Regions from separate parts of the Edwardsiella tarda ATCC 15947 genome, predicted to be linked through region 2. Evidence: predicted binding sites of a transcription regulator. Region 2 holds the regulator's gene; the other holds the start of a gene.
The links. The regulator sigma-54, encoded in region 2, starts transcription at its own class of promoters, with help from an activator protein. The targets are predictions, from matches to a motif close to GTTGGCACANNTTTCGCTNT.

Region 1: a site for sigma-54 is predicted at 2,343-2,362, ahead of glnA (glutamate--ammonia ligase). Genes of this name have one in related genera too.

The regions. Positions count from the first base shown of each region.
Region 1 is NZ_CP084506.1:3,547,646-3,552,443, forward strand. Features, by position in the region: gene yihX (glucose-1-phosphatase) at 1-45, opposite strand, end outside; gene typA (ribosome-dependent GTPase TypA) at 251-2,071, opposite strand; gene glnA (glutamate--ammonia ligase) at 2,442-3,851, shown strand; gene glnL (nitrogen regulation protein NR(II)) at 4,080-4,798, shown strand, end outside.
Region 2 is NZ_CP084506.1:3,045,621-3,050,418, reverse strand. Features, by position in the region: gene ptsN (PTS IIA-like nitrogen regulatory protein PtsN) at 1-358, opposite strand, end outside; gene hpf (ribosome hibernation promoting factor) at 476-763, opposite strand; gene rpoN (RNA polymerase factor sigma-54) at 785-2,254, opposite strand; gene lptB (LPS export ABC transporter ATP-binding protein) at 2,381-3,106, opposite strand; gene lptA (lipopolysaccharide ABC transporter substrate-binding protein LptA) at 3,113-3,670, opposite strand; gene lptC (LPS export ABC transporter periplasmic protein LptC) at 3,645-4,217, opposite strand; gene kdsC (3-deoxy-manno-octulosonate-8-phosphatase KdsC) at 4,214-4,780, opposite strand; gene kdsD (arabinose-5-phosphate isomerase KdsD) at 4,796-4,798, opposite strand, start outside.

The sequences.
Region 1 (4,798 bases), 500 kb from region 2:
GTCGATATCGACGATCACGTTACCCAAATCAAAGATATACAACATGTGCAGCTCCCGATTTCAGCTTATTGGCGTGAGAGTCTCCACTGTAGACGGAAAAACGGTGAGCGAACAGACAGAAAGGGAGAAAAGCAGAAAGGGATACGTAGAAGAAAAAACGCGCGTTCCCATTTTAGCGAGGTGGGATCCTCGCAACCATAAAAAAGGGCACCCACACGGTGCCCTTTTCTCAAACACTCAAACGAGACGATTAGTCACGCGGGCCACGGTTAGCGCGGCGACGATCGTTCTCGGTCAGGTGACGTTTACGCAGACGTACAGAATGCGGCGTCACTTCGACCAGTTCGTCATCATCGATGAATTCCAGCGCCTGCTCCAGGGTCATTTTGATCGGCGGAGACAGGGTGGTCGCCTCATCGGTACCGGAGGCACGCATGTTGGTCAGCTTCTTACCAGTCAGGCAGTTAACGGTCAGGTCGTTAGAGCGGCTGTGAATACCGATGATCTGGCCTTCATACACTTCCGCACCATGACCGAGGAACAGCTTACCGCGATCCTGCAGGCTATACAGCGCATAGGCGACAGCCTTGCCCTGGCCGTTAGAGATCAGCACGCCGTTCTGACGCTGGCCGATTTCACCCGGACGGACGTCGTCGTAGTGACTGAAGGTAGAGTACAGCAGACCGGTACCAGAGGTCATGGTCATGAAGTCGGTACGGAAACCGATCAAGCCACGGCTAGGGATGATGTAATCCAGGCGAACACGACCCTTACCATCCGGGGACATGTCACGGATCTCACCCTTACGGATACCCAGTGCTTCCATCACAGAGCCCTGATGCTGCTCTTCGATGTCCAGAGTAACCTGCTCGAACGGCTCCTGCATGCGGCCATCGATCTCACGATAGATAACCTTCGGACGAGATACGGCCAGTTCATAGCCTTCACGACGCATGTTTTCGATCAGCACGGACAGATGCAGCTCACCACGACCAGAAACACGGAAGGCATCCGGGTCAGGCGTCTCTTCCACACGCAGTGCCACGTTGTGTACCAGTTCCTTCTGCAGACGCTCCAGGATCTGGCGGGAGGTCACGAACTTACCTTCTTTACCGCAGAACGGTGAGGTGTTAACGCAGAAGTACATGCTAACGGTCGGCTCATCGACAGTCAGCGCCGGCAACGCTTCGACGTTGTTCGGATCGCACAGCGTATCAGAGATGTTCAGATCGCCCAGACCGGTAACTGCAACGATGTCACCCGCTTCGGCCACATCGGTCTCGATGCGCTGCAGGCCCAGATGGCCCAGAACCTGGCCGATCTTACCGTTACGACGCTTACCTTCGCTGTCGACGATGGTGATCTGCTGGTTCGGCTTCACCTTACCGCGCTTGATGCGGCCGATGCCGATAACCCCAACATAGTTGTTGTAGTCCAGCTGGGAGATCTGCATCTGGAATGAACCGTCCAGGTCAACGTCCGGCGCGGCAACATGCTCGACGATAGCCTCAAACAGCGGAGTCATATCCTCGGCCATGTCGGCGTGATCCAGACCGGCGATCCCCTGCAGGGCAGACGCGTAGACGATCGGGAAGTCCAACTGCTCGTCGGTAGCACCCAGGTTAACGAACAGATCGAAGACCTGATCGACGACCCAATCCGGACGTGCGCCCGGGCGATCAACCTTGTTGATGACCACGATCGGCTTCAACCCATTGGCGAACGCCTTCTGGGTAACGAAGCGAGTCTGCGGCATCGGGCCATCCATTGCGTCGACCAGCAGCAGAACCGAGTCAACCATAGACATCACACGCTCTACCTCGCCGCCGAAGTCGGCGTGCCCCGGGGTATCTACGATGTTGATGCGATAGCCATTCCAATTAATGGCGGTGTTTTTAGCGAGGATAGTAATCCCACGCTCTTTCTCCAAATCGTTGGAGTCCATTACGCGCTCAGTCGCGTCGTTACGTTCACCCAGGGTCCCGGATTGTTGCAACAGTTTGTCGACCAGGGTGGTTTTCCCATGGTCAACGTGCGCAATAATGGCGATGTTACGCAGATTTTCGATCACAGCTTTGCCTCAGGCATTAGAAATAGCGCGCTATTGTACACGTATTAAGCGAGGGACTAAACAGGATCACAAGCTTCTCGCAGAAACAATGCTGCGAATGGCGGTTTGTGATCCTATTCACGATGCTAAATGGCGCGGGAATAAACAGCTTGCACCAAGATTGTGCGCTTGCTGAAGTGTTTTGCACCGTTATGGAGCACTCAGCTCCATCGGTAGCGCCTGACACAATGTCAGAGTTAGGTAATTATGCGCCATCCGGGCAATTTGTAAAGTTGGCACGTTTCTAGCTAATACTATGTCACGATGGCTAAAACCACTTTCTATCATCCGTGATCCGTTGCACGGCGACCAAAGAAACCGGGAGTAGAGTATGTCCGCTGAACATATCTTAGCGATGCTGAATGAGCACGAAGTTAAATTTGTCGATCTGCGTTTTACCGACACCAAAGGTAAAGAGCAGCACGTCACTATTCCGGCTCATCAGGTAAACGCCGACTTCTTCGAAGAAGGTAAAATGTTTGACGGCTCCTCTATCGGTGGCTGGAAAGGCATCAATGAATCTGACATGGTGTTAATGCCGGATGCCACCACGGCGGTGCTCGACCCGTTCTACGAGGAGCCGACCCTGATCATCCGCTGCGATATCCTGGAGCCGGGAACCATGCAGGGTTATGATCGCGATCCTCGTTCCATCTCCAAGCGTGCCGAAGATTTCCTGCGCGCCTCTGGTATCGCCGACACCGTACTCTTCGGGCCGGAACCAGAATTTTTCCTGTTCGACGATATCCGCTTCGGTAGTAGCATCCGTGGCAGCCATGTCGCCATCGATGACATCGAGGGCGCCTGGAACTCCTCGACCAAATATGAAGGCGGTAACAAGGGCCATCGCCCCGCCGTCAAGGGCGGCTACTTCCCGGTTCCGCCGGTCGACTCCTCACAGGACATCCGTTCTACCATGTGTCTGACCATGGAAGAGATGGGTTTGGTCGTCGAGGCGCATCACCACGAGGTGGCGACTGCCGGGCAGAACGAAGTGGCTACTCGCTTCAACACCATGACCAAGAAAGCCGACGAAATCCAGATCTACAAGTATGTGGTACATAACGTCGCCCACGCCTTTGGTAAGACCGCTACCTTCATGCCAAAACCGATGTTTGGTGACAACGGTTCCGGTATGCACTGCCACATGTCCCTCTCCAAGAACGGCAGTAACCTGTTTGCCGGTGACAAATACGGCGGCCTGTCCGAGATGGCACTGTACTACATCGGTGGGGTGATCAAACACGCGAAGGCGATCAACGCGCTAGCGAACCCGACCACCAACTCCTATAAGCGTCTGGTGCCGGGCTATGAGGCACCGGTGATGCTGGCCTACTCTGCCCGCAACCGCTCCGCCTCCATTCGTATCCCGGTGGTGGCATCGCCGAAGGCTCGCCGCATCGAGGTGCGCTTCCCGGATCCGGCGGCTAACCCCTACCTGTGCTTCGCCGCACTGTTGATGGCCGGTCTCGACGGCATCATCAACAAAATCCACCCCGGCGACGCCATGGATAAAAACCTGTATGACCTGCCGCCGGAAGAGGCCAAAGAGATCCCGACCGTGGCCGGTTCGCTGGATGAGGCCCTAGCGGCTCTGGATAGCGATCGCGAGTTCCTGACGCGTGGCGGTGTCTTCACCGATGACGCCATCGATGCCTACATCGCATTGCGCCAGGAAGAGATGGATCGTGTACGCATGACGCCGCACCCGGTTGAGTTTGAACTGTACTACAGCGTATAAGCGACAGCGTGCCGTTGCCTGGCACTGCACCGGGCAACGGCCAGACACCCCATACAGTACGTCTCTGTTTTTGTTGCCGTGGAAACTTTCAGCCCATCTTCGGATGGGTTTTTTTCGCCATGCATCACAGACCGGTGAGGAAAAAAGCGTGCCGCCCACCCTCTCGGTAACAAAAGCATGCTACAGTGCAAAAATCATATTGCACCAAAATAGTGCAGGAGTATGCCCATGGCCGACCCGACCATCGCGCCTCAGCGCGAACAACCCGATGCCTGGCAGTTGCTGAATGCCTTGATGACCTGTGTATTAGTCTTGGATGATGCGTTGGTCATCCGCTATGCCAACCCGGCCGCCCAACAGTTACTGGCGCAAAGTCCACGTAAACTTTTCGGCACACCGCTACCGGATCTATTAAGCTACCTGTCGTTAGACATCGACATGATGCAGGCCAGCCTCCGTAGCGGACAGGGATTTACCGACAACGAAGTCATGTTGGTGGTCGACAGCCAGCCTCACGTCATGACGTTAACGGCCCAACCCCTACACGAAGGGTTGATGATGCTCGAACTGGCTACCTTAGACAGCCAACGCCGACTCAGCCAGGAGCAGTTACAGCACGCTCAGCAAGTCGCCGCACGCGATCTGGTACGTGGACTCGCTCATGAGATCAAGAACCCGCTCGGTGGCTTACGCGGCGCGGCCCAACTGCTGGCGCGAGCACTGCCCGACCCCGCGTTGACCGAATATACCCAGGTGATCATCGAGCAGGCCGACCGCCTACGTAACCTGGTCGATCGCCTCTTAGGGCCACAACGTCCAGGGCAACGCGTCACAGAGAATATCCATCAGGTGGTCGAACGCGTCTGCCAGTTAGTGTCCTTAGAATGTCCCGATAACGTGACCCTACTGCGCGACTACGATCCCAGTCTGCCGGAGCTTAATCACGA
Region 2 (4,798 bases):
GATGGGTTTTACACTGATCGGCCGGTACCAGAAGCGCGAATAACAGATCGACGGGTTGATTATCGATGGCGTCGAAGTTGATGGGTTGATCGAGGTGGATAAAGACGGCGATGGCTCGCAGGGTATCCTCCTCAAGCTTGCCATGGGGAATGGCGATCCCATTGCCGATCCCGGTGCTCCCCATGCGTTCTCGTGTCAGAATGGCGTCGAACACCACCTGAGTCGGCAGGTTGAGTTGGGCGGCAGCCAGCTCGCTGATGATCTCCAGCACACGTTTCTTGCTGGCACAGTGGACGGCGTTGCGTGTGCATTCCGGAGTCAGCACGACGCTTAAAGGCATAGTTAAGTCATTACTCATGGTGTTTTTTCAAAAAAAGCTGCTGTGTGCCTCGACCGCTGCCTTAAAGGCTTAAACGGCCTGTCCCGGAGGGCAGGCCGTCGGTCGCTAGGCTGGCATGCCAGCCTGAAGGCAGTGTTAATGTTGTTTTAGTTTATCTTTATGTTTATTCAACTGGCGCGCCAGTTTATCTATCAGCACATCAATGGCGGCATACATGTCTTCCTGCTCGGCGGAGGCGTGCAGCTCGCCACCATTGATAAACACCGTCGCTTCGGCGATGTGATCGACCTTTTCAATACTGAGGGTGACGTTGACCTGATTGATCCGGTCAAAATACTGCTCAAGTTTGGCAAATTTCTCGCTAACAAACTGACGAATAGCGTCAGTAATTTCAAGATGGTGTCCAGTAATATTGAGCTGCATCATGTCTTCCTTCTCGGTTAGTCACACCAGCTGTTTACGCTGATTGGACGGTGGAATGGACAAAGACTCTCGGTATTTTGCGACAGTACGCCGGGCGACCATGATACCCTGATCCGCCAAGAGAGTGGTAAGTTTGCTATCACTCAGCGGCTTCGCCGGATTTTCTGCCGCGATCAGTTTCTTCACCAGCGCTCGGATGGCCGTGGAAGAGGCCTCGCCGCCGTCCTCGGTGCTGACATGGCTGGAGAAGAAATATTTCAGTTCAAAGATTCCGCGCGGGCTGTGCAGAAACTTCTGCGTAGTCACGCGTGAGATCGTCGACTCGTGCATTTCGACCTGTTGAGCGATATCTGCCAGCACCATCGGCTTCATCGCCTCCGGCCCGTGCTCGAAGAACGCTTGCTGCTGCTCCACGATGCAACGCGACACCTTCAGCAGGGTATCGTTACGGCTCTCTAGACTCTTGATCAGCCACTTCGCCTCTTGCAGATTGCTGCGAATGAACTGGCTGTCGCTGTCGTTACGCGCCTGAGTGCCCAGCGCGGCGTAATGTTGGTTGATACGCAGGCGCGGGACGCTGTCCTGATTGAGCTCAACCACCCAGCGTTCCTGATGTTTATGCACCAGCACGTCGGGGATGACATAGTCAGACTCGCCGGTATTGATGGAGAGTCCCGGCCGCGGGTCGAGGCTCTGGATCAGTTGCATCGCCGCCTTGAGCACCTCTTCTTTTAGCTTAGTCGAACGCATCAGATTTCGGAAATCGTGATTACCCAACAGATCGAGGTGGCGATCGACGATGCTACGTGCCTCGTTAAGATAGGGGGTGTCGTCGGCGAATTGCGAGAGCTGGACCAGTAGGCAGTCGCGCAGATCACGCGCGGCGACACCGACCGGATCAAAACGTTGGATGCGCTTGAGGACGGCCTCGATCTCCTCCGGTAGGACGCGATCGTCCCCCAGACTCTCGAGGATCTCCTCCAACGAGGCGCTGAGATAGCCGGTATCGTCGACGGCATCGACGATGGCGGTAGCGATGGCCAGATCGGTATCACTGAAGGGGGTCAGTTCGACCTGCCACATCAGATAGTCCTGCAGCGTTTGGGTCGTCTCTCCCTGAAACACGGGTAACTCGTCGTCATGATAATCCGTTCCCGTGCCTGAGGGGGTGCCAGCGGTATAGATCTCGTCCCAGCTGGCATCCAGCGGCAGCTCGTCCGGCATCTCACGTTGCTCCAACGCCTCGCGGCTATCCAGTGGATCGGCATCATCGCGTGTGACGACATCCTCCTGTGTATTCTCGCGAACGACGCCGTCGTCGCCGGCTTCCTCATTGGGATCCAGTTGTTCCAGCAGAGGATTGCTTTCCAACGCCTGCTGGATCTCTTGCTGTAACTCCAGCGTCGAGAGCTGCAACAGGCGAATGGCCTGTTGCAGTTGGGGCGTCATGGCCAACTGCTGGCTGAGTCTGAGTTGCAAGCCTTGCTTCATAATCGCGCGTTCTGTTCCTTGATTGCAGACAGTGGTGGCCGGAGGGAGACGCGGGGGCCTCCTGCGGCGAGAATGTAAAGAGCCGCAACGCCCCGACACCCGCGTATCCGCCAGGTGTCGTGCCCGTTACAAGCGGAACTCTTCACCCAGATAGACGCGTTTCACCTGTTCGTTTTCCAGAATCTCACTGGGGGAGCCATGGGCGATTAAGTTACCCTGGCTGACGATATAGGCACGCTCACACACGTCCAGCGTTTCGCGCACGTTATGGTCAGTGATCAGCACGCCCAACCCACGATCGCGCAGGTGTTCGATGATCTTCTTGATGTCGATGACCGAGATCGGGTCGACCCCAGCAAAGGGTTCGTCTAGCAAAATAAACTTAGGATTGGCCGCCAGCGCGCGGGCGATCTCCACACGACGCCGTTCACCGCCAGAGAGTGATTGCCCGAGATTCTCACGCAGATGGGCGATGTGGAACTCTTCCAACAACTCATCGGCGCGATCGGCGCGCTGATTGGCATCCAGATCGTCGCGGATCTCCAACACGGCCATCAGGTTATCATAGACGCTGAGGCGGCGGAAAATCGAGGCCTCCTGCGGTAGATAGCCGATGCCGCGTCGGGCGCGGGCATGCAATGGCAGTAGACTGATATCCTCGTCGTCGATGATGATGTTACCCGCATCGCGCGGTACGATCCCGACCACCATATAGAAGGTGGTGGTCTTGCCGGCACCGTTCGGACCGAGCAGACCGACGATCTCGCCGGAGTTAACCGTCAGACTGACGTTTTCTACCACCCGACGCCCTTTATAGGATTTGGCCAGGTTTTGCGCAATTAATCGTGCCATAACGAATCAGTTACTCTTCTTCTGGGGGGCCGGTTTAGCGGTGCCCTTATCCTGCAATTGCGACGGCAGCAGGACGGTGGTCACACGCTTGCCCTTGTCGCTGAAGGCCTCCATCTGCTGCTGTTTCACCAGATAGGTAATACGGTCGCCCTCGATATTGCTGTCGAGTTGCGTCAGGACGGCATTGCCGGTCAGGATGACATAGTCTTTCGCCAGTTCATAGCGCAGCTTCTGGCTGTGACCTTCGACGGGCTTGCCGTTGTCCTGCATCTGGTAGAAGGTTACCGGATTACCATAGGCCTCGACGATCTCTTTACCTTGCTCGCCGTTAGGTCGGGTGACGACCACTTTGTCGGCGGTGATCTTAATGGTGCCTTGGGTGACGATGACATCGCCGGTAAAGGTGGCGACATTCCCCTGCATATCCAATGACTGCTGCATGGAGTTGATGTGGATCGGCTGATCGGTATCGCCGGTGACGGCCAATGCCGAGGCGCTGGCCGTTAACAGCGAGGCGGCAAGGATCAGATCACGCAGTTTAAGGGTGCTTGCTTTGAATTTCATAATAGGTGTTTACCTTGTCAATCAACCGTGCCGTTTTATCCCGCATGTTGCCGCGCACCTTCAATCCATGAGAGGTGAAATTACTGCCGTACAGGGTTACTTCATCATCCGAACTTATGTCCTGAGTCACCAGATTAACCTGGGCATTATCGGTGGTGATCCGTTCCAGTTGCGAGGTCGGGGTCAAACTATTGACCTCTACATTACCGTAGAGATACAGCATATTATCTTTGGTCAGCTTCGCGCGATCGGCGCGTACCGACCAGGTGGCGACCGCTTGGGGATCGAAGGTGGTCAATACTGGCCGGGTGAACCACGTCACCCCCTGCTCGCTGTAATGTTGTACATCCTGGGCGACCAACTTATAGCTCAGCTTACCGCTGGGATCATAGACCACAGTCAGTGTATGTTGGCTTTGATAGGTTGGTTGCGAGGGATCGCTGACCGAGGGCGCATCGCTGGGCGTGTTATCGGCCATATTCCAGCCGATCAACGCCAACGCGATGAGGGTCAACAGGGCGATGAGCCAGCGTTTACTTCGACTCATATCGACAACCCCTGGGCCTGATCCAGGCGCCCCTGCGCGTGCAGGATCAGATCACACAGCTCGCGCACGGCACCGCGTCCACCGGCGATACGGGTCGTATAGTGCGCACGCGGTGGAAGGAGTGGGTGCGCATCGGCGACGGCGACGGCGAGGCCGACACGTGCCATGACCGGCCAATCGATCAGGTCGTCACCAATATAGGCGGCCTGATCCGGCGTGAGCTGCAGATCGGCGAGGATGCGCTCAAAGGCAATCAGTTTATTCGATTGCCCTTGATACAGATGGTTGATGCCCAGCGTCGCGGCACGGTCGGCGACCAATTGGGAACGGCGCCCGGTGATGATGGCCACATTGATACCCTGGGTCACCAGGCAGCGAATGCCATAACCATCGCGCACATTGAACGCCTTAAGCTCTTCGCCCTGGTTGCCCATATAGATCAGCCCGTCGGACAGCACACCGTCCACGTCGCAGATCAGGAGACGGACCTGAGCGGCGCGCGCCATGACATCGGCGGAAACCGGCCCATAGCAGGTGGCAATCGGGGTGGTAGTGTGTGGCATGAAAGCTCCGTTTGTTCA